Regions from separate parts of the Shouchella phoenicis genome, predicted to be linked through region 1. Evidence: predicted binding sites of a transcription regulator. Region 1 holds the regulator's gene; the other holds the start of a gene.
What was found. The regulator LexA, encoded in region 1, represses DNA repair genes until DNA is damaged. The targets are predictions, from matches to a motif close to CGAACATATGTTCG.

Region 1 (11,372 bases):
CGAACAACTGGTGGAAAAGGGATTGTTTCCACCGCTAACTATGAAGCGAGAAAATATGGCATTCACTCTGCAATGAGTGCGTATGAAGCGTACAAACGTTGTCCTGAAGGGATTTTTCTATCAGGCAACTACAAAGCTTATCAAAAAGCTTCTCTCGCTATACGAAAAATTATGTTCACTTATACAGATTTAGTAGAACCAATGTCCATTGATGAAGCCTATTTAGATGTGACGGATAATCATTACAATGAAAAAAGTGCGAGTAAATTAGCCCGTCAAATTCAGTTTGATATTTGGAGAAAAACGGGACTAACAAGTTCTGCTGGCGTTTCCTATAATAAATTTTTAGCTAAAATCGCATCCGATGTAAAGAAGCCTGCTGGACTCACTGTAATTCCACCAGATAAAGCACTGACGTTTATTAAAGAACTAGCCGTAGAAAAGTTTCCGGGTATCGGCCCAAAAACTGCTGAAAAAATGCATCGTTTGAATATCTATGTAGGCGATGATTTATACAAGATGAGTCAGCTTGACCTTGTTCATCATTTCGGTAAAGCTGGTTTATCTTATTATAAACGAGCAAGAGGAATTGATAACAACCAGTTGAAATTGCATCGTGATCGAAAGTCGGTTGGAAAAGAACACACGTATGCACAACCACTTGTGACCGATGAAGATGTTTTATTTAAACTAAGACGTCTAGCAGATGAAGTGCAAGGTTCCCTTGAACGAGTAAAAAAACAAGGGAAAACCATTGTCTTGAAGATTCGCTATCGATCGTTTGAGACGATAACGAGGCGAATTAGTTTACCAGATTACGTTCACACCAGTGAAGCGTTGTTTCAGTATGTGCAAGAATTGTGGTTTGAATATGGAGAGATTCGTCGCCACGTTCGTTTGCTTGGGTTAAGTGTAACGAATTTAGTCGAAATTCGGTACCAAACACTTTCGCTTTTTTGAAGCGATTTAAAGATAAAACAAAATAATCCCTACAATGACGAGTAACAAAAACAGTACAAGAATGGTGATAAGCAATACCATTTCATCTGAAAGATTCATTCCATTCGCCTCCTATGTATTGGTTATAGTCATCCTATGAAATTTTTTCGGATGTGTGAAAATAGAATGAAATGAAAGAAAACGGGCTGTTTAGACTCTTTTTTTACAGATTTAGCTAGGAGAGAGCGTTTGACGGCTGTTTTTTTTTCGCATATATTTAGAGTTGCGAAATAAAAAGGAAGATCTTTAGACAACGAAGGTGATCAGTATAAAAGCGGAAAAGCGTAATTTAATGATTATGTGGTTTGCCAACTTGTTTGTTGGTGCAAGTATGACAATGGTGATTCCATTTTTATCTCTTTACATTGAATCATTCGGACAATATTCAGGTGAAGATGTTCAAAGGTGGTCTGGCTTTGTTTTCGGTATTTCTTTCTTAGTTGCTTTTCTCGTTGCGCCGATTTGGGGACGAATTGGCGATCGTTACGGACGAAAAAAGGTCCTCATTGGGACTGGTTTTGGGATTGCCATCTCGGTTTTTCTTATGGGATATGTTCAATCTGTTGAGGCATTGTTTATTCTGCGCGCTTTCATGGGGCTCGCAACAGGGTTTATCCCGGCTTCAATGGCATTAATAGCAGCACAAAGTAGTAAGCGTACAGCTGGAGAAACCCTCGGAACTTTGCAGACAGGTACTGTTTCTGGAGGTTTGCTAGGGCCATTATTTGGCGGTTTGATTGCAGATACTGTTGGAATGGAATTAACGTTTGTATTGACTGCGTCAATCTTAACCCTTGCATCTCTACTTGTTGTTTTTGGGGTAAAAGAAGTGATTTATGAGGAAAAAGGTGAGAAAAAGCGACGGTATGCAGCAAAAGAGGTATTGGCATTTATTGTACGTTCGCCTATGTTAATAATGGTAATGGTTGTGGCGCTCATTATTCAAATGGCATTGTTTAGCGTCCAGCCACTTTTAGCTCTATTTGTTAATGATTTAGTCGGGCCAGTTGAAAATATGGCTTTTTTAGCTGGTTTAGCATTCTCGATTACGGGTTTAGGGAACTTATTATCAACTCGAAAATGGGGGCAGTTAGGTGACCGAATGGGCCACGAAAAGGTAATGCTCATTTTACTTATTTTGTCTGGTGTGTTTTTTATTCCGCAAGCATTCGTTGATTCACTCTGGCAATTAATTGTATTGCGTTTTGTCTTTGGATTAGCGGTCGGAGGGTTAATTCCCTGCACGACAGCGTTTATTCGTCAAGCGTGTCCAGTATCGATGCAAGGGGAAGTACTCGGTTATAATCAGAGTTTTCGTTTTTTAGGAAATGTATTAGGACCGGTCTCAGGCGGTTTAATTGCAGCGAGCTTTGGTATTCCTTACGTATTTATTAGTGCAGGCGTCTTATTTCTTCTTACTGCAATTGTCTTAAAAATCATGTTAAATAGCGAAAGAAAAAAAGAAGAGAATGAGGCTGACAGTCAAGTCCACCATCAATAAAGGCGCAAAAAAAGAGCACTGGGTTTTCCGGTGCTCTTTCTTTATGGTTAATGGATCGTTCGGAAAACACCAATGACTTTTCCTAGAATCGTACAATTGTCGAGTATAATCGGCTTCATTGTTGAATTTTCAGGCTGAAGGCGAATGTAGTTCTTTTCTCGGAAAAATCGTTTGACTGTGGCTTCGTTTTCATCAGTCATTGCAACGATAATGTCACCATTATCAGCACTTTGCTGCTGCTTCACAATGACTTGGTCCCCATCGAAAATGCCCGCTTCGATCATACTTTCACCTTGAATAACTAAGGCATACACTTGTTCATGACCAGACATATGATCTGGAAGGGGGAGGTAGTCGTCGATATTTTCAATCGCTGTAATTGGACTACCTGCTGTAACCTTACCAATTACAGGAATATAGCGTGCGCGTTCACGAATAATGGAAGGCTCGTCCAGCGCTTCTTCAAGCGAAAGTACTTCAATTGCTCGAGGTTTCGTAGGATCGCGACGAATGTATCCTTTCTTTTCAAGACGAGCAAGATGACCATGTACGGTTGAGCTTGATGCTAAACCTACTGCTTCCCCAATTTCACGTACGGAAGGCGGATAGCCTTTCTTTTTTACTTCATCTTTAATAAATAATAAAATCTCTTCTTGTCTAGTAGATAATTTAGACACTCCTCTTCACCTGCTTTATCTATGTATTCGTTATCTTTACTTTAGCACATCGAACATACGAACGCAAACATAAGTTCTAAAAATGCTTGACACGAACAAAAGTTCGAAGTATCTTAAAGTAAGAACAAATATTCTTGCGAACGGGTGATCGATGATGAAGAAGAGTCAAGAAAAAGGGATTATTATTGCTGGTATTATTACTGTTTTATTTATGTTTAGTAGTTTGTTATCCTTTGATAGTGATGAGAACGAGCAGGTAGAGGATCGAAGCAGCAATACAGACAGTCACGTAATCCTTTTAAATGATCGTTAGTCGCTGAAACATTGCAGTGGGAGGCACAGTATGAAACGAAATAAAGCCATTTTGTATTGTCGAGTCAGTACGGATAAAGAGAGTCAACAAACGTCGTTAGCTCGTCAAGAAGATGAATTAGTGAAAATGGCTCAGCAACATGGAATAGAAGTGAGCGATTGTCTTTCTGAGGTTGCTAGTGGGTATGAATTGGACCGCGATAATCTTCTATTCCTTTTAGATCAAGCAAAGAAACAAACGTTCACGCATTTGCTAGTAACAGACGAGACGAGGATTGGTAGGGGAAGAGCGAGGACTGCTATTCTATATCAACTTCAAAAGTATGGCATTACGATTTATACATGTCATAACGATGGTGCGTTACATTTATCAGAAGCAGACGAGATGGTTTTTGAAATCGTAGCCATCGTGGAAGAGTACCAGCGGAAATTACATAACTTGAAGATCAAACGCGGGATGAGAAGGGCGATTGAAAAAGGGTTTCATCCAGAGCGTAACTTAAAAGATACGGGTAGTGGAGGACGGAGTAAAAAAGACCTTCCGATCGAAGAAATTGTTAGATTACGAGAGAAAAAGCTAACGTTTCATGACATTGCAGTAACGTTAAATGGGTTAGGTTATCATTGTTCAAAAGCAACGGTACATCGGCGTTTTCAGCAGTACGAGCAAACGAAATCAGATGAGTTGATCTAATGAAATGAAGATGCTATGATGACAACCAAAGGATAGGTGAATGTCGTTGTTATCAAAATCAAAATTAGACCGAATCAATGAACTGTCTCAACTAGCGAAGACATCAGGATTAACGAAGCAGCAAAAAGACGAACAGCAAGCGCTTCGAAAAGAATATTTAAATACGTTCCGTTCCACATTTAAAAATCAACTGCATTCCGTTAAAGTTGTTGATGAAGAGGGCACAGATGTGACCCCACAAAAGCTAAAAGATAGTAAAGCACAAAAACAAAACCCACCTCACTAAATGTACAAGCTCCCGTCAGGCTTGTACATTTTTTTTATTTTGTTTATGATGGAAACGTACGAAGAATGAAAGGGTGTAACAAATGAAAAACAATATTGAAGAATTAGCGGTAAATACCATTCGAACACTTTCAATTGATAGCATTGAAAAAGCCAATTCAGGTCACCCGGGGATGCCAATGGGCGCAGCGCCAATGGCGTTAGATTTATGGGCGAATCACATGAATCATAACCCAGCAAACCCTGAGTGGACAAACCGAGATCGTTTTGTCTTATCAGCTGGACATGGTTCCATGCTTTTATATAGCCTTCTTCATTTGACAGGTTATGATGTGACGTTGGATGATTTGAAATCATTTCGTCAGTTAGGAAGTCGTACGCCTGGACACCCTGAATACGGTCATACAGCCGGCGTTGAAGCAACGACAGGTCCACTTGGGCAAGGGGTTGCAATGGCAGTAGGGATGGCAATGGCGGAGCGTCATTTAGCTGCGACGTACAATACAGTTGACCACGAGATTGTTGATCATTTCACGTATGCGATTTGTGGAGACGGCGATTTAATGGAAGGTGTGTCTGCAGAAGCAGCGTCACTTGCGGGTCACTTAAAATTAAACCGTCTTGTTGTTCTTTATGATTCAAATGATATCTCTTTAGATGGAGATTTACATGAGTCGTTTTCAGAAAGTGTTGAAGATCGTTTTAAAGCTTATGGCTGGAACGTCATTTTTGTTGAAGATGGGACGAATCTAGCTGAAATTAATAAAGCGATTACGAAAGCGAAAACGTCTGATCGCCCGACATTAATTGAAGTGAAAACAGTGATCGGCTTCGGTTCACCAAATAAATCAGCCAAATCTGCATCCCATGGTGCGCCGCTTGGATCTGATGAAGTAGCTCTTACAAAAGAAGCGTATAAGTGGACGTATGAAAAAGATTTCCATATTCCTGAAGAAGTAAGTGAATTCTTTACATCTGTTAAGGAACAAGGCCAGAAAAAAGAAGATGAGTGGAACGAACTTTTTGCTGCTTATAAGAAAGCCAATCCAGAGCTAGCAAAACAGTATGAGCGTGCATTCTCAGGAGATTTACCAGCAGATTTTGACCAAGCATTGCCAACTTTTGAAGCTGGAAAAAGTCTAGCAACTCGTGCATCTTCTGGAGAAGCATTAAATGCGCTTGCAAAACATGTTCCTGAATTATTTGGTGGATCTGCAGACCTGGCTGGTTCAAATAAAACCAATTTAAATAACGAAAGCAACTTTGGTCGAGACAACTATGCTGGTCGCAATATCTGGTTTGGTGTTCGTGAGTTTGCGATGGGTTGTGCATTAAACGGAATGGCGCTTCATGGTGGCTTAAAAGTATTTGGAGGAACATTCTTTGTATTCTCTGATTATGTAAGACCAGCGATTCGTCTATCAGCGTTAATGGGCGTTCCTGTCACATACGTATTAACTCACGATAGTATTGCTGTAGGGGAAGATGGTCCAACCCACGAGCCAGTTGAACAATTGGCTGCATTACGTGCGATGCCTGGCTTATCAGTTATTCGTCCTGGTGATGGAAATGAAACGGCTGCTGCATGGAAGCTGTCTCTTGAATCACAAAAAGAACCAACTGCACTTGTATTAAGCCGTCAAAATGTTGATACGCAAGAAGAAACAACGACGAAAGCTTATGAAGGCGTGAAAAAAGGTGCTTATGTTCTTTCTCAAGCAAATGGCGAGCCAGATGCGGTTTTAATTGCTACAGGTTCAGAAGTCCAGCTTGCTATGAAAGCAAAAGAAGCCTTATCTAAAGAAAAGATTGATGTATCTGTTGTGAGCATGCCAAGCTGGGATCGCTTTGAAGCTCAACCGAAAGAATATAAAGACGCGGTCATCCCTAAAAACGTGAAAGCGCGCCTTGCAATCGAAATGGGTGCTTCATTGGGATGGGCGAAGTACGTTGGCGATGAAGGCGATACGTTAACAATTGATACGTTCGGTGCTTCTGGCGCAGGAGATCAAATTATTGCTGAGTATGGCTTCACCGTTGAGAATGTCGTGAACAAAGTCAAAGCTTTGCTAAAGTAATTTGCGTAAGCTGGAAATAAGGGAACATCCATGAAACACGTGTGACGAGGGTTTTCCATCGGTAAGCAATGGCGCTTTAAATAGCCTCATTTGTGAAACGGATGATGAAGAGCCGCGTCAACGTGTTTTTTGATCGTCTGAAATTAGTTTTTTATAGTAAGATAACCAATAACCCTACATATAGACTGAATTTTTTTGATAGATTCCATATCATTGTGTAAAAAAGCTCAATATAACTAGCCCAACAATGAAGAAGTCAGACGTTGAGAAGGAGTCATTCGTATTTTTAAGACAAGGAATCCGCCAATCGTTTGATCAGTGCACTGCTTATGGACATCCACGAATACGGGCTTGATTCTACTAGAAAATATAGTGAATGGCACTAGCGTATATGTAAACCTTATTTTCTCTCCTGGCTCACTCATTAGCGCAGGTGGCGACTCCGACGGGAAAAGCAACAGTCCGAAAATCAAAGAGTGATGTTATCGAAGGAGTTGAGGCGTTGCCCACGGCAAAGAAGACACCGTGAGCGCAAGTGATAACGTAGCGCAAACGGATGTCGCGCTTATGCCTGTGGTGAAAGCGTCCGTCCGCGCGACAAGTGATGAACATCATTTGAATTGAACGTTCCCATTTTTGGATAAAGGATGACCGTTTTTAGACAGACCTAATCAAATGATAAAAGCAGTGTATTGTGATTTTACACAGAGATGTGGACTTGACGGAAATTTTTGTACTGAAAAGGGCAATTAATTAAAAAAAAGCTGTTTTTCACCGAATTCGACAAAACTAGTGAGCTTCTCCCCGATGAATTGACAGTATATTTTTAAAAAATGGGTATAATAAAACTAAATATTTCCTAATGTTCATTTGCCGGAGGAGAAGATAGATGAGATACTATGAACTTTTTAATGTTACGGAAGATGTTGCATCCTCTTACCTTGGAAAGGAAATGAAGTTGTTTCAGCTATTTGAAGAACGGGAAAAAGCAAGGGCACATACTCAGCCGATTTACGATCGCCAAATTAATTATATTACGACTTCTATGCCAGAAGAACAAATTAAGCAGTTGTTCATGGAAAAGTATAAAGAAAAAGCGTCGAATCGGTATGTAGCTGCCTCAAAAAGTAATCCAGATAATCAATGTGCCTTAATGATTGATGCAAAGAAAATCTGTTTAGAAGCAGAAGGCGATTTACAAGCAGAGACCGATGTTTTTGATGCGCTCCGTGATGTAGAGGGATTTTTCTTTGCAGTAAATATTCATGATCGCCGTTTTGGATGGTTAAAACCGTATGAAAAACAAAGCGTGCTGTAAAGCATGCTTTTTTAAGTGCTTTAAAATCAAAGCTTGCTCGTGTATAATAGATAAGGTTCAGTAGAAGTAGAACGTGTGAGAAGGAGGTTTAACATTGATCTGGCATATTATAGGGTACACCGTTGCAGTTTTAGCAGGTGTAGCAATTGGCTTTTTTATTGCTCGTAAAACGATGATGTCTTATTTGAAAAAGAACCCACCGATTAATGAGCAAATGCTACGCGTGATGATGCAGCAAATGGGGCAAAACCCATCACAAAAGAAAATCACTCAAATGATGAAAGCGATGCAAAAGCAACAGTCTAAATAAGTACAGGCACTTCGTTAGAAGCGGAGTGCCTGTTAAACTGTTCATTATTGTTAGAAAATTTTTTCGATTGATAAGAGAGGGAAAGATATGCGGATTTTTATTGATTTAGCATGGTTTTTTAAAACCCATTGGAAAGCATATGTCGGGGGTTCGCTCATCTTAGCGATTGTATCTTTATTATCTCTTGTCCCACCGCAAATCATTGGTCGTGTTGTCGATTTCATTCAAACAGATACGTTAACTCAAGCGATATTAATCCGTTACATAGCTGTTATTTTAATCATTGGTCTCATTTTATATGTGCTACGGTTTTTGTGGCGACTACTCATTTATGGTGCATCGTTTAAACTTGCTCGACAGCTACGTAATCAGCTGTATCACCATTATACGACCATGCCAGTATCGTTTTATCAAAAACGGTCAACAGGCGATCTTATGGCCATATCAACAAATGATGTCCGTGCTGTTCAGGCAACAGCAGGGGAAGGCGTCTTAACCATTGTGGATGCTGTGCTGCTCGGTGGAATGGTCGTTGGGACGATGGCGCTAACGCTTAGTTGGGAATTAACGCTCATTACATTGATTCCTCTTCCGCTAATGGCAATTTTAACTAGCCTTTACGGAGCAATGCTGCATAAACGGTTTGGGTATGCCCAAGCGGCGTTCAGTTCTTTAAATCAAACGGTTCAAGAAACTATTAACGGCATAAAAGTGACGAAAGCATTCGGTCAAGAGGAGGAAGAAAATCAAAAATTTCAGAATCAATCCGCTGTGGTTGTTGAGAAAAATATTCGTGTCGCAAAAATTGATGCGTTATTTGATCCAACGATTACAGGTGTAATTGGATTGTGTTATCTACTTGCCGTATCATTTGGCGCAACTTTTGTTATTGACGAAACCATGACTCTCGGACAGTTAACCACCTTTGTGTTTTATTTAGGTTTATTAATTTGGCCGATGCTGGCACTAGGAATGTTTTTTAATGTTGTGGAAAGAGGGCGAGCCTCGTATGAACGGATTATGGCGCTTTTACATACAGATTCAAGTTTACAGCCAGTTAATCAACCGGTAAAACAAACGTTAACAGGAGAAATAGACGTGTCCATTGACGAATTTCAATACGAAACGACTTCTAAACGAACGCTGGAGCACATCTATTTTCAAGTTAAGCAAGGAGAAACGATCGCTTTAGTAGGAAAAACTGGAAGTGGAAAATCAACTTTGATGTCTTTGTTACAAAGAGAGGTAGATGTTACAAAAGGCTCAATTAGCTTCGACGGTATAGAAAGTAGGCAACTAGATCCTACGTGTATAAAAGAGTTGTTTGGGTTTGTGCCGCAAGATCATTTCTTGTTTTCCGCAACGATTGCAGAGAACGTTGCATTTACAAATCCGAGCGCCTCGTTCATAGATGTTGTCAGAGCCTGCCAGATTGCATGTGTACATGACGATATTAATCGATTTCCCGAAGGCTATGAAACAATTGTCGGAGAACGAGGCGTAACCCTTTCAGGTGGTCAAAAACAGCGTATTTCAATAGCGCGAGCGATCTTAAGCCAACCGAATGTATTATTGCTCGATGATTCATTATCGGCAGTTGATGCGAAAACAGAAGAAGCCATCTTATCTGGACTGAAGGAAAAACAGGCGAATCAAGGGTTGATTATGAGTGCGCATCGATTAAGCGCAGTGAGTCATGCAGACCTCATCCTTGTCCTTGATGAAGGGACAATAAAGCAAAGAGGCACGCATCGAACGTTGATGGAGCAAGGTGGTTGGTACAAAGAAATGTACGAACGCCAACAGCTAGAAACGATTGTGGAGCAAGGGGGCTAGGGATTGAAACATACAGATGAAGTACTTTCAGGAAAGCAGCAGCGTGCCATTTTCCTACGGCTGTTACGATATGCAAAAGGTCACAAGAAAATGTTGATTGTAGCATTTATTATTATGATGATCGCTGCAACAGCAGAGTTGCTTCAGCCAATTTTGATTGCGCACTTTATTGATACGTATTTAACAGCAGGAAACTTCCCAACTGAACCGCTGACATGGCTAGTGTCGATTTTTATTTCCCTCTTAATCGTTGCAATCATTAGTCAATATATACAAAGTCTTTTTTTTCAAAAAGTTGCTTTGCGAATCATTCAAACATTACGGGTAGATGTCTTTAAAAATGTGCAGAAGCTTGGACTGTCTTTTTTTGATAAAATGCCCGGTGGTGGACTTGTATCACGTATTACAAATGATACAGAATCAATCAAAGAATTGTATGTAACAGTGCTGGCCGTATTTGTTCAAAATGGAATATTCATGATTGGCACCTTTGTCGCCATGTTTTATTTAAATGCAACATTAGCACTCTACTGTCTCATCTTTCTGCCATTTTTATTTCTTGTTTTTCGAGTTTATCGAAAAATAAGCTCCTCATTCTATGAAACTGTCAGTGCAAAAGTAAGTGAAATCAATGCGAAAATGAGTGAATCTGTACAAGGAATGCGAATCATACAAGCCTTTCGGCAGGAAAAACGAATGAAAAAAGAATTTGCCGAAATTAATGAAGCTCATTATCAAGCTGGTATGAAAGCGATGAAAGCAGATGCGCTGTTGTTAAGGCCGATTGTTGATATTTTAAGTTTAATGGCTATTTCAATTGTCTTGCTGTATTTTGGCTTTCAATCTTTTGCAGGACCTATTGAATTCGGAGTACTTTATGCGTTTGTTAATTTGCTTGACCGTTTTTTTGAACCTGTGAATCAAATCATGCAACGGTTATCGTTGTTTCAGCAAGCAATTGTTTCGGCTGGAAGAGTTTTTCGTTTAATGGATCGTGAAGAGTACGCGCCAGGAGCCACATTTGACGAAAGTGAACGCGCTGAAGAACTAGGTGGTTCAATTGCATTTAAAGATGTTTCGTTTTCGTACGATGGTACGACAAACGTGCTTCATAACATTTCCTTTCAAGCATCCCGGGGTGAAACGATTGCGCTAGTAGGGCATACTGGAAGTGGGAAAAGCTCAATTATTAACTTGCTCATGCGCTTTTATCCATTAAAGCATGGGGAAATCTATATAGACGGTCGATCCCTCTATTCGTTTCGAGAGGATACACTAAGAGAGCGAGTAGGGCTTGTGTTACAAGATTCTTTTTTATATAGCGGAACGGTTGCCAGCAATATTACGTTAGGCCGTGAAGGC
Region 2 (11,372 bases), 730 kb from region 1:
CCAATAGAAGCTGCAATCGTTTCAATCCCTACAGGACCTCCGTTAAAGCGATGAATGATTCCTTTAATTAATTTTTCATCGATATGATCGAGTCCAAGCGGGTCAACCTGCAAACGCTCTAACGCGTGTTGCGCAATATCTAAAGAAATATTGTCTAGCCCCTCTACTTGAGCAAAATCTCTTACTCGCTTTAATAACCGATTGGCAATTCGAGGTGTGCCTCTTGATCTTCTTGCAATCTCAACTTCAGCCTCTTGCGTTAATTCAACATCAAATACAGTGGCAGACCTGTTAATAATCTTCGCTAAATCGTCAGGCTTATAATAATCCAACCTTGAAAGAACACCAAAGCGGTCTCGTAATGGTGCAGAAATCATTCCTGCTTTTGTTGTTGCACCTACTAATGTAAATGGCGGTAAATCAAGACGTACAGACCTCGCAGTTGGCCCCTTTCCTATAACAATATCAATGCAAAAGTCTTCCATTGCGGGATACAAGATCTCTTCAATCACACGATTTAATCGATGGATTTCATCTATAAATAACACGTCACCTGGTTCTAACGACGTAAGAATAGCTGCTAAATCACCAGCCCTTTCAATAGCCGGCCCAGCTGTCGTTTTTATTTGTCCACCCATTTCATGAGCAATAATGGCAGCAAGTGTTGTTTTCCCGAGCCCAGGTGGACCATATAAGAGAACATGATCTAGCGCTTCTTGCCTTAATTTTGCTGCCTTCATAAAGATAGATAGATTGTCTTTCACTTCATCTTGACCAATATACTCTTCTAAAAGAGCTGGCCGAAGCTGTTGCTCTGTTTGCTCTTCTAACTCTGTTGTTTCCGCTGAAACGACTCGCTCATCCATACCCGTTCCCCCAATCTATGTACGAAGCATTAATGCAAGCGCTCGTTTAATGTATTCATCTGTCTCGAGGTCTTCTTCCACAAGCTTTTTCTTCACTTTATTTAGTTCTTTATCTACATAACCAAGTGCTCTTAACGCTTCCAAGGCATCAGCTAGATTATCGGATTCTTGCTTGACTGTTTTGATATCAGCTTCGAACAATGATGTAGACGTAAAATCATCTAACTTCCCTTTCAAGTCTAGAATAATTTGCCGCGCTGTTTTCTTACCGATTCCTGGGAATCGTGTCAACAATGCCTCATCTTCTCGTTCAATCGCTTCAACAATTTGATCCGTTTGACCAGCCGCTAAAACAGCTAACGCCCCTTTTGGGCCAATTCCAGATACACTTAACAATTTTTCAAATAGACTACGCTCTTTTTTATCTTTAAAGCCATACAAACGCTCAAAATCTTCACGTACATAATGATGCGTGACAACTTTAATTGTCTGATCTTTATCACCTGAAAAACGGTATGGATTTGCACACAGTAATTGATAGCCAATTCCATTTGCTTCAACGACTAAATGTGAAGGTTCAATTTCGATCAACACACCTTTAACATAATCAATCATTTATTCTCCTCCAAAAAAAAACCGAACATTTATTTCTATAGTAGCACACTCATTTTAAGACATAAAGACGGATATCCCGCAACTTTTATTGAATTCTATGTCCGCCTTGAGCAAAACGTAAGGGAGAGGAAAAAAGCTTATCGACAAGTCGACAAGCCTTACTAACAAATCTTTCATTACAATATCGGCTATGGTTATGAGCCAATAACAGCTTGCAGTGCTTCTAAAGACGACACTTTCAATCCGGTCGTTAAAGTGGCTCTTTCTGATTCCGTTAACTCATACGTATCAATTTGGTTATAGGTTTGCACAATTTCTCTCGCTTCCGGTTGACCTGTATATAAAATCAGCTGATTCTCTTCTGATATACCTAAATAGCCGTTTTGTTTCACTTCAGGGGACAGATCTAAAATTTCTTGCTTAAAATGAACAAATCCTTTTTGCTGATCAATCATTTGCCAATCACCATATTCATACCAAAAGTCACTCATTGAATCAACGGTTTCTTTTTTTATTTCTTCACGGCTAACACCATCCACAAAAACCGTTTCGAGTAGAAGTTCAACTTCGTTCTCGATTTGTTCAGATGCCACATTCGGTGGCTGTTGCGCAGGTTTGCTCTCATTCCAAATAATAAATGTACTATAGAACAAAATAACTGAAAAAGCTCCTAGCGTAAATGGAATCCAGTGCTTGGTAATGATGTGTTTATACATATGTGTTGTGCTCCTATCTTTTCCTGATGCCATCCATTCTTACCATTCTTCTTTAGTTCTATTCGAACAAACCGACACAAGGTTTTCATATTTCTACCAGAAACAATGAAAAGAACCATGTAAAATGGAACTATAGAAACGAGGAGTGATAGAATGAAAAAAATCAGTTTGCACTTATTGACCTTATTGTTCATTGTAGTCCTTGCGGCATGTGGAAGTGACAACACAACAGAACCCGAAAATGAAAGCGCAACAACAGACGAAACATTAACGATCCAAGCGTTAAATTGGCAGTTTGACCAAGAGGAATACGTTGTCCCATCAGGAGAGACAACGATTGAATTAATAAATGCAAGTGGAAATCACGGCATTATTATTCAAGAAGCAGATAGTGGAGAGGATGTCGTCTTAAATCGAGCTGGCACGACAGTTGCATCCCTAGAACCCGGTGAATATCAAATTATCTGTTCTATTCCATGCGGAAGTGGTCATACAGAAATGGTTGCTTCATTAGTCGTAACCTAAAAAGAAGAAGGCAGCTGCCTTCTTCTTTTTAGCGATTTTTCTCAAATGGACGTTTTGCTGCGTGACCTAAATCTTTCATCATTGCCGCAAACGTGCTCTCCACTTCCTTAAAAGCGGAACCCGTACGTAGTTGATCATCCATTTTAGACATTGATTCATGCATATCATGATCGGCCGTAATGGTTACATGTTTCCCTTTCCCCATAACCTTTTGAACGTGACGATTCATTTTACTTTCAACGTCATGGGGTTTGCCTTCCGCTTGGTACCCAATGACAACATCGTTATCTCTTACCATAACGCGAGGCTCTTTTACACCATCAATTTTTTCAAGCTCAGTCGTCAGCATTCCAACATGCTTTCCATCGTAATCCTTATGATAATGAGCTTTTGTTGATTTCGATTGCATGGACGGTTGCTTTGAAGAATGTTTGAATTGCATTCCTCTTCCACTCATCGTATCGTTCGTACGGTTAATCATGCCGTTCTCATCTACCATCCCAGGTCGTCCGTTTCCAGTCATACCTCGTCCGTTAGACATTTTGCGGTTTTGATTGTAATTCGCTTTTGGATTATTCATGCGATCGTTCTTTTGTGAGAACCGATTGTTTTGATAATATTCTTTACCGCCAACACCATTTCCATAATAAGGATAGTCGGCTGTATAATCATACCCACCGTAATCATAACCCATTTGTGCTTCACTTCCACGGTACATATTCCCATGTGTTTGAGATTGATCTGCACCATTACAAGCTGTTAATCCAGTGGCAACGATTGTTGCACATAAAAAAGAAGTTACGGTTTTTTTCATATTTAAAATCCCCCTTCTAGTGATAGTGTCCACTAAAAGAGGGATTCTAATCTGTTAGTTGTTGGATAGTAATTTAGCTTTCTTGGTCGTCAGTTTCATCATAATTGTTTAGTTGCTCTTTTGGCTCATAAGGCGCATACGCAGTTTGGGATGCTTGCATCGTTTCCCACTGTGGCGCTTGATTATGCGGCATCGCTTGTCGGTATCCATTATAATTTTCGTATTGCGTATGAGGCTGGATCTGTTGCTCCATTTGCGGGTAAAACCAACTCGTGTTCGCCGTATTCCATTGGCCGTCTTTCTTTACGAATGTTGGTTGTTCATGTTCACTACCCATTCCTTGCATCGGCGCGTGATGGTTTCCGTTCATTCCTCCCATTCCTTGCATCGGTGCGTGATGGTTTCCGTTCATTCCTCCCATTCCTTGCATCGGTGCGTGATGATTTCCATTCATTCCACCCATTCCTTGCATTGGTGCGTGATGATTTCCATTCATTCCACCCATTCCTTGCATTGGTGCGTGATGATTTCCATTCATTCCACCCATTCCTTGCATCGGCGAGTGATGATTTCCGCCCATTCCTTGCATCGGTGCGTGATGATTTCCGTTCATTCCGCCCATTCCTTGCATTGGTGCGTTGTGATTTCCGTTCATTCCGCCCATTCCTTGCATTCCCATATGATGGTTTCCATTCATTCCGCCCATTCCTTGCATTGGCGAATGATGGTTTCCGTTCATTCCGCCCATTCCTTGCATCGGCATATGATGGTTTCCGTTCATTTCGTTCATTCCTTGCATGGGCATATGATGGTTTCCATTCATTCCGCCCATTCCTTGCATTCCCATATGATGGTTTCCGTTCATTTCGCCCATTCCTTGCATCGGCATATGATGGTTTCCATTCATTCCGCCCATTCCTTGCATTGGCATGTGATGGTTTCCGTTCATTTCGTTCATTCCTTGCATCGGCATATGATGGTTTCCGTTCATTTCGTTCATTCCTTGCATCGGCATATGATGGTTTCCGTTCATGCTCTCGGTTTGGGGAGCATAAGTATTTTGCATTGAACCTTGGGAAGAGTTCCATTGATTCATCATATGCTCTACGTTATTATTTTGAGGCTGTGTGGACGGATTACTTTGGTTTTGCGTTGGCATATACTGATTGGATTGATTTCCACATGAAGAACATGGAGGCTTTGGCGGAAGTGGTTTCGGCTCTGATTGATATTTTTTTTCCGTTTTCGGTGGCGCCTCTAGTGTTTTTGGTACTTCAAACGTTTGGATTTCACTCGCGTTTGTTTTAGGACTTTTTAAAGGTTGAACCTTTTCTTTTTTGCTTGTTACAGGTTTTTCCTCTTTTTTCACTGTCTTTTCTTTACGGACAGCAACAGTTGGCGAAGGGATTTTCACTTTCATTCCAGGCATCAACATCTCGGGATTTGTAATCGTATTGTTTGCTTGCTTAATTTGCTTAGCTGATAAATCATATTTATCCGCAAGCTTCCCTACAGTTTCTCCCTTTTGTACAATATGAATTCTCATCGGGTCATTCCCCCTGTTATAGGCATTCGTACACTATATGCGTACAATCTCCATAATGTTCTCTTAAAAAAATCATATGAACATGAAGGATCGCATATGCCGAAGAGGTTGTAATTTTTTATTTCACTGAAAGTAACATTCGATCTAGCGCAATCATTGCATACTTGGAAATGTCAGGTGGTACACTAATTTGGAATTGATATGTTCCATTTTTTAAAGAATCAAGTGACCAGCAAAGGTGCTCAATGTCAATTCGATTCATTGTTAAACAAGGACACATATAAGGATTAAGTGACTCAATTGCCTTATCAGTATGCTTCATTGCCAAACGATTCACTAAATTCATTTCCGTTCCTACTGCCCATTTACTTCCTGATTCTGCTTTTTCAATGGCTTGAATAATATGATGGGTACTCCCTGCTTCATCTGCAGCTTGAACGACCTCATGGCTACATTCTGGATGAACGATAATGTTGGTTTGTGGGTCTTTGCTTCGTATCTCTTGTATGTGGTTCACAGTGAATTTTTCATGAACGGAACAATGGCCTTTCCAAAGAATGATTCGCACATTCTCTCTAATTGCATGATCTGTAAACTCCAATTCATTTTTTATCGGACACCAGACGGCCATTTCCGAAAGCGGTATCCCTAGGTCAAATGCAGTGTTTCGCCCTAAATGTTGATCTGGCAAAAATAAAATCCGTTGCTTTTTATTTAATGCCCATTGAACCATTTCTTTAGCATTTGAAGAAGTTAAACAAGCCCCCTCATTTTCACCACAAAATGCTTTAATTTCTGCCGTAGAATTTACGTAGGTAAGAGGCACCAATGAGTCTCCATATATACCGGTTAATGTTTTCCAAGCCCTTCTCGTCTGTGAGAGCGTTGCCATATCTGCCATTGAACAGCCTGCCGCTAAGTCTGGTAATAAAACTCGTTGCGTTGAATCCGTTAAGATGTCTGCCGTTTCCGCCATAAAATGGACTCCACAAAACACAATAAATTCTGCGTTACTTTCAGCACATTTTTTCGCAAGCTGCAGTGAATCTCCTGTAAAATCAGCAAATTGAATTACATCTTCTCTCTGATAATGATGTCCTGGAATGAATAAACGTTCTCCGAAAAATGCTTTCGCAGCTTTGATTCTGTTTATTTTTTCTTCCATCGATAGAGCGCGATACTCATCGGGAAGAGATACTGTTTTTGTTATCGCCAACGTCTTTCATCCTTTCTCAAGTGAGTCACTTTTCCAACGACATACGTTTTTATCTGATCACATTCATTTAAGCAACATGCTTAAATCCAATGCTTTTACAGAATGTGTAATGAACCCTAATGAAATATAATGAACACCTGTACCTGCAAATGTATGAATATTGTTCAGATCGATATTTCCAGAAACTTCCGTTATCATTGATTTAGGAACGAATTGCTGATAATGTCGGACTTGATCGGCTGTAGCATGATCAAACATGATTACATCTACTCCAGACGCGACGGCCTCTTCCACTTCAGGTTGATTTGTTGTTTCAACTTCAATCTTCACCATTGGCCCTAAAGTGCTTTTAACCCGTTGAACAGCTTCTTTAATTGATCCACATGCAGCAATATGATTTTCTTTTAACATCACCCCGTCATCGAGTCCAAACCGATGGTTGTAACCACCACCAGCACGGCATGCCGCTTTATCAAACATTCTCAATCCTGGCAACGTCTTTCTAGTATCACAAATACGAATGCTTGAATCGTCTAAATATTTGTTTGCCTGATGTACAATGGAAGCAATTCCACACATCCGTTGTATGATATTCAATAACACGCGTTCCCCTTGTAGAATGGTTCTTGCACTACCTGTAAATTCTGCGATGACATCGCCCTTTTCAACGATTTCGCCCTCTTTCTTTTTACATCTCGTTTCAATCCCCTCGTTTAACTGGTTATAAAAAAGACGAATCACTTCACTTCCTGAAAAAACACCATGATCTTTTGCAATCATTTGAGCTGTTACAATCGGTATAGAATCACTAAATATGGATTCTGCCGTTTTATCACCATAGCCAATATCTTCGACTAAAAAATCCCGTATTAATTGTTGTAGTTTAATGGAATTCACGTTAACCTCCCCGTTTGCAAATCGACATCATTCCATGTTGGAATGCAATGGATTGATTTTCCCAGCTTGATGATTCGTTCGGAAAATCATCTCTACGATGTGTGCCTCTTGACTCTTCTCTTTCTATAGCTGCATTTGTGATCATAGTAGCTAGTTCAAACATCGCTTTTTCCTCTAGTGGTATTCTCTGTAAAGTAGGAAACTGACGATAAGACTCTAGCCACGCCTTCATTTCAACTAAACATTTTGTTGTTCGTTTAATGCCTACATGACTCATCATTCTTTGCTGTAGTGCTTGACGAGATGGCAGCGCATGGGCTTGACTAGACTGTTGTTCCGAGCCATATCCATGTTTCTTCTGTTCAACGTTAGACAAAATATCTGTTGCACACTTTTTCGCGAAATAAACAGCTTCAAGTAACGAATTACTCGCTAATCGATTCGATCCGTGAACTCCTGAGCAAGCAACCTCACCGATAGCATACAGGCGTTCAACAGCTGTTTTCCCATGTTTATCTACTTCAACTCCTCCACAAATAAAATGAGCACCTGGCATCACAGGAAGAGGTTCTTCCATTGGATCAAACCCTTCCTCTTTACATGCTCGATCGATAAACGGAAATCGTTCGCTAAACCTCTTTATCATGCGTACATCTAAGTAAATTTGTTCACCATTTAGTAATGCTTCATGAAGAACAGCTGCTACTACATCCCTTCCTTCTAAGTCCATCTTCGGATAGTGACGCAAGACTCTCTCACCTTGACTATTTATTAACTGTCCTCCCTCTCCTCGAACAGCTTCACTTATTAATACAGCCTGTGGACTTTTTAAAATAGTTGGATGGAATTGGATGTATTCCATGTCTTTTAAAACCGCACCGGCACAGTAGGCTAAATACATTCCTTCACCCGTTGCGGTTCGTGCATTTGAATTAAATGCATACAGCTGCCCAACTCCACCAGTCGCTAAAATAACCGCATCTGCTGCCCACACCCCATTAGGCGTTTGCACCCCTGTTACCTCTTTCCCATTTACGTTCAACGCTGTTACACTCACACGTTCATAGACTTTGACACGATTCTTGACTTGATTCCAGAGAGCCATCATGATTGCGTCACCTGTTTGATCGTTATTCGCAAAAAGAATTCGATGATGCTGATGAGCGCCTTCTTGACCAAGTGCATATTCACCTTCCATTTTCTCAAAAGCAACACCTGCATCTTCCAGTTCATGAATAAGACCTACCGCTTCCTTCGTCATCATTTCAACGAGGCCTTTATCGTTAACGCCTTTTCCCGCTTGCATCGTATCGTGAAAATGGTTTCTGGGATGGTCGTTAGAAGCCACGGCAGCTGCAATACCACCTTGAGCCCGAGCAGAGTTGCTATCTTTATAACTTGACTTTGTGAAGATTATCACATTACATTCGTCAGCAAGATGATGAGCTGCCATTAAACCAGCTATACCTGAACCTATAATAATGACTGTTTTCAAACCTTCCCTCCTCGCATGTAATTTACACTTGTCTTGTCACCTATATTTACATAGAATAAAAGAAAATACAACTACATTTTTAAGGAGCAGTTATGCGGTATTTTGATTACAGTTCTACTTCACCTATGTCAGAAGAAGCACTTCAAGCCTACACAACCTGTGCCAAAGAGTCCTATGCAAACCCTCTTAGCGTACATAGACTGGGGGTTTATGCTGATTGGCACTTACACGATTACCGACAACGTATCGCGACACAACTAGGCGTACAAGATGACGAAATTTATTTCACTGGATCTGGCTCAGAAGCAAATTTCCTGGCGATTGTTTCACTAGCAAATGCCTTTTCTCATCAAGGCACTCACTTATTAACGATTAAAACAGAACATCCGTCCATTTTGTCCACCTATCAATATTTGGAGTCGCAAGGATTTGAAGTTGATTATGTTGATGTTGACCAACAAGGTAGCGTTTGTTTAACGTCTTTGTTGTCTCAAATTCGAACAGACACGATAATCTGTTCCATTGGCATGGCTTCGAGTGAGATTGGCACTCTGCAAAACATCGACATTCTTAGTGAGATTCTAGATCGGCATGGTATACTATTTCATAGCGACTGTGTACAAGCGCTAGGAAAAATCCCGATCGATCTAACACAGGTTGACGCGGCTAGTTTTTCTGCGCACAAACTTTATGCACCAAAAGGGTTAGGGATTATGTATGTATCGAGAGAGCATCATTTTAAACCTTTTTTATCTCACGTTAGTCATGAATATGGCATGCGCCCTGGCACCGTTGATACTCCTGCAGTTGCCGCCTTTACTATTGCTCTAGAACACGCGATGACCGTCCAAGGCAAATTAATAAATCGACATCAACGCTTTCAGACTCAGCTTTTATCTGAACTAACTGACCGTGTTACGCTTGTAGGATGTGGTGTTCAAGAACGATTACCGTTTCATCTAGGATTATTTATCAATGGTTGGAGTGGTCAGCAATTTATGCTAGAGTGTGATCGAATCGGCGCATGCATCGCAGTAGGTTCTGCCTGTCGAGCTGGTCAATCTGGGCCACCAGAATCTTTACGCGCGCTAGGGTATTCAAAAGACTTTGCCGATCAATATGTAAGAGTTACTTTTGGTGAACCAACAACTGATGAAGATCTTTCTTTTTTAATCGAAACATTTAAGACTCTCTTAATAAGGTGATAGCATTGAAAAATCAATCAAAGAAACTAATTTCAACAGAAAGACGTTCCGCTATTCTAGATTGGTTAATGGAAGAAGGGACACCGATAACTGGTAGTGATTTAGCGAGGCGTTCAGGTGTTAGTCGACAAGTTATTGTACAAGACATGTCGATTTTAAAAGCAAAAGGCGAACCGATTTTCTCTACAGCTCAAGGATATTTATATTTGCAACAAAAACAAGAAAAACGAATTCAACGATTAGTCCCTGTTCAACATTCTCCTAGCGATACGAAAGAAGAGCTGAATATCTTTGTCGATAGCGGATTAACCGTTGTAGATGTAACGATTGAACACGCGATTTACGGCGAAATAACCGGTACGCTACGTTTATCAAATCGACAAGACGTTTCTGATTTTTGTGAGCGCTTGGAAACGCACAAAGCGAATTTATTATCACAATTAACGAATGGCGTTCATTTGCACCTTGTTGAAGCAAAAACGGAGGCACAGATTGAGTTTGCCTTAAAACAACTTGAAGAAAAAGGGTTTTTACTTAAAGAGGATTAAGCAGACGCTAAAAAAAGTCTTTCGTTAGAAAACGAAAGACTTTTTGCTATCAACTTTTTTCAAGCTGGACGAGTTGATCGCTATAGGCGCAATAACTTCCAAGTACATCAACCTTACATCCAAGCGCACTTAATTCAGCAATAGCTCCAGGTAAGAGAACATCATCCATTAATTGTTCCACATCAATAATAAAAAAGTAATTACCTAAACCCGTTTTTGTTGGCCTCGATTCAATCTTAGAAAGGTTTAACTTTCGCCAAGCGAATGCGGATAACACTTGATGAAGTGCGCCGGTAAAATCTGACGGCAACGTAATCATCAATGTAGTTACTTCACCAGTCTGAGCACTTGGCGGTACGAATGGTGTTGCATCGGCGTGTGCAGATACAACAAGAAATCGGGTTTGATTTTCACGGTAATCATGAATATCTTCAGCAGCAATTTTTAATCCGTAAAGATTCGCCGCTTCCCGATTTGCAATGACACATACATCCTCATCCTGATTTTTGGCGAGAGCTGCGGCTGCTTGGGCAGTTGAATCCGCATGCTCAATCGTCACATCTGGAAAATGTTGTTGAATAAAACGATGACACTGTGCCAAAGCTTGCGGGTGTGAGATGATCTTCTTAGGCGCTAGTGAGGCAAAGTCTTTTCTAGAAGCTGTCAGCAAATGATGCGCAATACCAATTGAAACAGACGCGACGATAGGCATTGGTTTTTGATGAATTAAATAATCTAAAGTGACATTCACTGTTCCTTCAATGGCATTTTCAATCGGGACAACCGCATAATCCGTTCCTTTGTTAAAAGCGAGATCAATTGTTTTCGGTATCGTTTTTAACGGAATTCTCTCATCTTGCGGAAACATAAATTTTGCCGCCATTTCAGTAAATGTTCCTCTCGGTCCTAAAAAACCAATTTTCTTCATC

Region 2: a site for LexA is predicted at 1,504-1,517, ahead of ruvA (Holliday junction branch migration protein RuvA). Genes of this name have one in related genera too.

The regions. Positions count from the first base shown of each region.
Region 1 is NZ_JBDFMQ010000001.1:2,074,686-2,086,057, reverse strand. Features, by position in the region: gene dinB (DNA polymerase IV) at 1-960, shown strand, start outside; gene ABC361_RS11220 (MFS transporter) at 1,292-2,500, shown strand; gene lexA (transcriptional repressor LexA) at 2,548-3,177, opposite strand; gene ABC361_RS11210 (hypothetical protein) at 3,332-3,490, shown strand; gene ABC361_RS11205 (YneB family resolvase-like protein) at 3,521-4,183, shown strand; gene ABC361_RS11200 (DUF896 domain-containing protein) at 4,230-4,469, shown strand; gene tkt (transketolase) at 4,552-6,546, shown strand; gene sirA (sporulation inhibitor of replication protein SirA) at 7,436-7,864, shown strand; gene ABC361_RS11185 (YneF family protein) at 7,959-8,174, shown strand; gene ABC361_RS11180 (ABC transporter transmembrane domain-containing protein) at 8,262-10,010, shown strand; gene ABC361_RS11175 (ABC transporter ATP-binding protein) at 10,014-11,372, shown strand, end outside.
Region 2 is NZ_JBDFMQ010000001.1:1,345,361-1,356,732, reverse strand. Features, by position in the region: gene ruvB (Holliday junction branch migration DNA helicase RuvB) at 1-866, opposite strand, end outside; gene ruvA (Holliday junction branch migration protein RuvA) at 882-1,481, opposite strand; gene ABC361_RS07370 (BofC C-terminal domain-containing protein) at 1,676-2,197, opposite strand; gene ABC361_RS07365 (cupredoxin domain-containing protein) at 2,351-2,722, shown strand; gene ABC361_RS07360 (YhcN/YlaJ family sporulation lipoprotein) at 2,751-3,536, opposite strand; gene ABC361_RS07355 (LysM peptidoglycan-binding domain-containing protein) at 3,610-5,082, opposite strand; gene nadA (quinolinate synthase NadA) at 5,201-6,247, opposite strand; gene nadC (carboxylating nicotinate-nucleotide diphosphorylase) at 6,362-7,195, opposite strand; gene nadB (L-aspartate oxidase) at 7,197-8,690, opposite strand; gene ABC361_RS07335 (cysteine desulfurase family protein) at 8,783-9,895, shown strand; gene ABC361_RS07330 (transcription repressor NadR) at 9,901-10,443, shown strand; gene pheA (prephenate dehydratase) at 10,493-11,371, opposite strand.